Regions from separate parts of the Xanthomonas hydrangeae genome, predicted to be linked through region 1. Evidence: predicted binding sites of a transcription regulator. Region 1 holds the regulator's gene; the other holds the start of a gene.

Region 1 (2,454 bases):
CGCCGGGTCTGGCTGAGATGTGGGGGTGGTGCGCAGGTGTTCAAGCCACCTGTACGAATCTGCGTTCCGCGTCCGCGCCGGCCAGTTCAGCCGGCAGCAGCCTTCAGTCGTGCTTGGCCACGACCACCAGGGCCGGGCGCAGCAGGCGATCGTTGAGCAGATAGCCTTTCTGGAACACCTGCACCACGTGGCCCGGTGCGATGCCCTCGGCCTCGCCCTGGCTGATCGCCTGGTGCTGGTCCGGGTTGAACGGCTGACCGACCGGATCGAGCAGGGTCAGGCCGTTGTCGGCGGCCACCTTGAGCAGTTGCTTGTAGGTCATGTCCAGACCATCGCGCAGCGGGCTGGGCTGGCTGCCAGCCGCGGTCAACCCAGCATCCAGGCTGTCGAACACCGGCAGCAGCTCGCCCAGCAGCTTCTCGTTGGCGAACTTGCGTGCATTGTCGACATCGCGGGCGATGCGCTTGCGCTGATTTTCCAGATCGGCGCGCTCGCGCAGGGCGTCAGCCTTGACCAGCGCGATCTCGCTGCGCAGCGATTCGATCTCGGCCTTGAGCGGATCGGTCTCGGGTGGGTTCTGGGACAGGTCTTCGGAGTCGAATTCGGAGTGGTCTTGGTTCATGTGCACAGTTCCCGGGCCGGCGGAACGCCCGCCCCAACGTCACCCCGTATGTGGGCGCCTGCGCGCGTTTCAAGCAAAACGATCGCCCCGATCGACTCCGGTTATCGCGTTGCGGGCGGTTCCATGGCCGCGCCCAGCACCTGGGCGGCGGTCTGCACCAGCGGAATCAGGCGGTCGTAGGCCATGCGTTTGGGCCCGATCACCCCCAGTACCCCCAGCACCTGACCGTTGGCGGCGTACGGCGCAGTGACCAGCGAGACGTCTTCCAGCGACACCATGCCGGTTTCTTCGCCGATGAAGATGCGCACGCCCGGCGCCTGGATGGTGCGTTCGAGCAATTGCAGGATCTCGCGCTTGCTGGCGAAAGCCTCGAACAGCTCGCGCAGGCGATCCAGGTCCGACAGGTCCTGCACACCCATCAGACGGGTCTGACCAGCCATCACCATGTCGTCGGCCTCGGCCGGCACCAGCGCCTCGCTGGCCAGGTCCACGCTGTGCGCCAACAGCTGTTCCATCTCGTCCTTGGCCACGCGCAGCTCGCGCAGCAGCGAGACGCGGATATCCGATAGCGCGCGCCCGGCAAACTGCGCATTGAGGTAATTGGCCACCCGCTCCAGCTCGGCCGGCTCGTAGGCGCGGCGCGGCTCGATCACCCGGTTCTGCACCTCGTTATCGGCAAACACCAGGATCGCCAGCACCCGCCGCGCATCCAGCGGCACGAAATCGATATGCCGGAAGGCGAACTGCTCGCGCCGCGGCGCGCTGACCACGCCGACGAAGTGGCTCATCGCCGACAGCATCTGCGAGGCGCTGCCCAGCAACGACTGGGTGCCGTTGCCGCTGGCAAGCTCGGCGCGCAGGCGGCGCACTTCTTCCTCGCCCGGCGGCTGCATCTGCACCAGGCTATCGACGAACACGCGGTAGCCGTGCGCGGTGGGAATGCGCCCGGCCGAGGTGTGCGGAGAGCTAAGCAGCCCCACGTCCTCCAGGTCGGCCAGGATATTGCGGATGGTGGCCGGGCTGACATCCAGCCCCGCATGCTGGGCCAGCGTCTTGGAGCCCACCGGCTCGCCATCGCGGATATAACGGGCAATCAGCGTGCGTAGCAGCTGGCGTGCGCGGGGGTCGAGCGTTGGGGACTGTGACGCGCGCATGGGATCATCCGGTGAGACTGGGCATAGATAATCTCTGGCCCCGTGATTGGCAAGGGTCTCATTCCCTCGCCGCCCCTCCCACCCTAAGCTTGCCCAAAGCGTCCACACTCGATCCCATGCTCAGACACCTCTCCATCAAGGATTTCGCCGTCGTCCGCGCCACCGAACTGGAATTCGGGCCGGGCATGACCGTGGTCTCCGGCGAAACCGGCGCCGGCAAGTCGCTGATGGTGGACGCGCTGGGCTTTCTGTCCGGCCTGCGCGCCGACAGCGGGGTGGTCCGCCACGGCGCCGACCGCGCCGAGCTGTCGGCCGAATTCCAGCTGCCAAGCGAGCACCCCGGCCTGACCTGGCTGGCCGACAACGAGCTGGACGACGACGCGCAATGCCAACTGCGCCGCATCATCCGCGCCGATGGCGGCTCGCGCGCCTGGATCAATGGCCGCCCGGTCACCTCTTCGCAATTGTCCGAGCTGGCGTCACGGCTGGTGGAAATCCACGGCCAGCACGAGCACCAGGCCTTGATGGCCCGCCATAGCCAGCTCACCCTGCTCGACGCCTACGCGCGCAACAGCGCGCAGCGCGAACAGGTGCGCCAGGCCAGCCGACAGTGGCAGGCGCTGCTGGACGAGCGCGATGCGCTCTCGGCGCAGGGCGATGTCTCCGACCGTATCGGCT
Region 2 (2,454 bases), 1.3 Mb from region 1:
AGAAGCACGTATCCAGCTGGAACCGTCGTGGAAGGCGCGCGTGGGTGATTGGTTATTGCGCCCGGAGATGCAGGAGCTGTCCGCCTTCCTGCGTCAGCGCAAGGCGGCCGGTGCGCGGGTATTTCCGCCGGGCCCGCAGATCTTTGCCGCTTTCGATGCCACCCCGTTCGAGCAGGTCAAGGTGGTGATCCTGGGCCAGGACCCGTATCACGGCGAAGGCCAGGCGCATGGGCTGTGCTTTTCGGTGCTGCCCGGCGTGCCGGTGCCGCCGTCGCTGCTCAACATCTACAAGGAAATTCAGGACGACCTGGGCATAGCGCGGCCGGACCACGGCTATCTGATGCCGTGGGCGCGTCAGGGCGTGCTGTTGCTCAATGCAGTGCTGACGGTGGAGCAGGGGCGTGCCGGCGCGCACCAGAACAAGGGCTGGGAAGGCTTTACCGATCACGTTGTGGAAACGCTCAACCGCGAGCGCGAAGGCCTGGTGTTCCTGCTGTGGGGCAGTTATGCACAGTCCAAGGGCAAGGTCATCGACCAGGCGCGCCATCGGGTGTTCAAGGCCCCGCATCCCTCGCCGTTGTCGGCGCACCGCGGCTTTCTGGGCTGCCAGCACTTCTCCAAGACCAACGAGCATCTGCAGCGGCGCGGGCTCGGCCCGATCGACTGGTCGCTACCACCGCGTAACGCGCTCGACACCACGCCCGCCAGCGGCTGAACGAGTCGGGTGGCACCTCAATTCGCATTGGTTTTGTCACGGTCTTCGCAGCGTGGCGGTGATAACTTACTCATCGATTCGTGGAGTTGACCGCTGGAACGCCGGTATGGTCAAAAGCCCGAACGTCCTATAAATGGAACGCTGGGAACTCTTACTGTACCCGGCAGTCCAATAGTTCGACTGCTAAGATGGTGCCTATGAACCAGACTACCTCGACTGCCCTCGTGGCAAACAATCTCCCGATTCCCAGTGCGCTCGGTTCGCTGGACGCCTACATCGGTGCCGTGCACCAGATCCCGGTGCTGTCGGTCGATGAGGAACAGAATCTCGCCCGTCGTTTCCGCGACGAGCTGGATCTGGACGCCGCGCGCGAACTGGTCCATTCCCACCTGCGCTTCGTGGTCCACGTGGCCCGCGGCTACAACGGCTACGGCCTGCCGCTGGGCGACCTGATCCAGGAAGGCAACATTGGCCTGATGAAGGCGGTCAAGCGCTTCGACCCGGAAATGGGTGTGCGCCTGGTCAGCTTCGCAGTGCACTGGATCCGTGCCGAAATGCATGAGTTCATCCTGAAGAACTGGCGCATCGTCAAGGTCGCCACGACCAAGGCGCAGCGCAAGCTGTTCTTCAACCTGCGCAAGTCCAAGACGCGCCTGGGCTGGCTCAATGCCTCCGAAGTGACTGCGGTCGCCAAGGACCTGAACGTCTCCGAGCGCGAAGTGATGGAGATGGAGTCGCGTCTGTCCGGTCGCGATATCGGCTTCGATGCTTCGTCCGATGAGGACGACGATCATGGCCCGCCGTCGCCGGTGAGCTACCTGGTCGCCAATGAGGAAGATCCGTCGCAGGCCTACGAGCGTCACGACAGCGAAGACAACCAGCTGCAGCTGTTGCGCGAAGGGCTGTCCGGTCTGGATACGCGTTCGCGCGACATCGTCAAGCGTCGCTGGCTGGATTCCGATTCCAAGGTGACCTTGCAGGAGCTGGCCGACGAGTACGGTGTGTCGGCCGAGCGGATTCGCCAGATCGAGGCGAACGCGCTGAAGAAGATGAAGGCACTGTTCGTCGCCTGATCGGTTCGATCACGCGCGTCAGGTTGCAAAAAACGGCCCGGTTTTCCGGGCCGTTTGCGTTGCAGGTGTGCAGTTTTCATGTCCTTCGAAAAGCTGACGAACCGTCCGGATGATGCGCCCGGCATTGTCGCTTTGGCCGACAGCTACTCCGGCAGGCGCGCCACTGGCAGATGCCAGCCATAACGGATCGCCATGAAACGCAGGCCAAAACACACGCCCGCACCTGTCGCCAGCGACCAGGCTTGCGGCACGTCGAGCACATGCCCGATCGCGACCAGGCCGCCGCCTGCGAGTGCGGCCACTGCATAGAGCTCCGCCTGCAACACCACCGGCGTGCGTGCGACCAGCAGGTCGCGCGCGATGCCGCCGCCGATGCCGCTGAGCATGCCGAGCAAGGTCGCGCTGAGCGGACTGAGCTGATAGTCCAGCGCCTTGCTGGTGCCGTAGACCGCAAACAAGGCCAGCCCGGCTGCGTCGAACAGTTGCACCGGGTTGCGCAGCCGTTCCACCGCGGCATGCCAGCGGAAACCGGCCACCCCGGCCAGGCAGGCGATGAGCAGATACTGCGGATGCACCAACGCAGCCGGCGGGGTGGCGCCGATCAACACATCGCGCACGATGCCGCCGGAGACTGCGGCCGCGCACGACAGCACCAGCACGCCGAAC

What was found. The regulator HrcA, encoded in region 1, represses chaperone genes, less so after heat shock. The targets are predictions, from matches to a motif close to TTNGCACTCNNNNNNNNNGAGTGCNAA.
Region 2: rpoH (RNA polymerase sigma factor RpoH) is a predicted target of HrcA. The motif match lies at 876-902, and genes of this name have one in related genera.

What each region holds. Positions count from the first base shown of each region.
Region 1 covers NZ_CP103836.1:3,972,101-3,974,554, reverse strand. The annotation lists gene grpE (nucleotide exchange factor GrpE) at 104-622, opposite strand; gene hrcA (heat-inducible transcriptional repressor HrcA) at 724-1,776, opposite strand; gene recN (DNA repair protein RecN) at 1,893-2,454, shown strand, end outside.
Region 2 covers NZ_CP103836.1:2,666,442-2,668,895, forward strand. The annotation lists gene ung (uracil-DNA glycosylase) at 1-715, shown strand, start outside; gene rpoH (RNA polymerase sigma factor RpoH) at 913-1,788, shown strand; gene NYR97_RS11080 (trimeric intracellular cation channel family protein) at 1,932-2,454, opposite strand, start outside.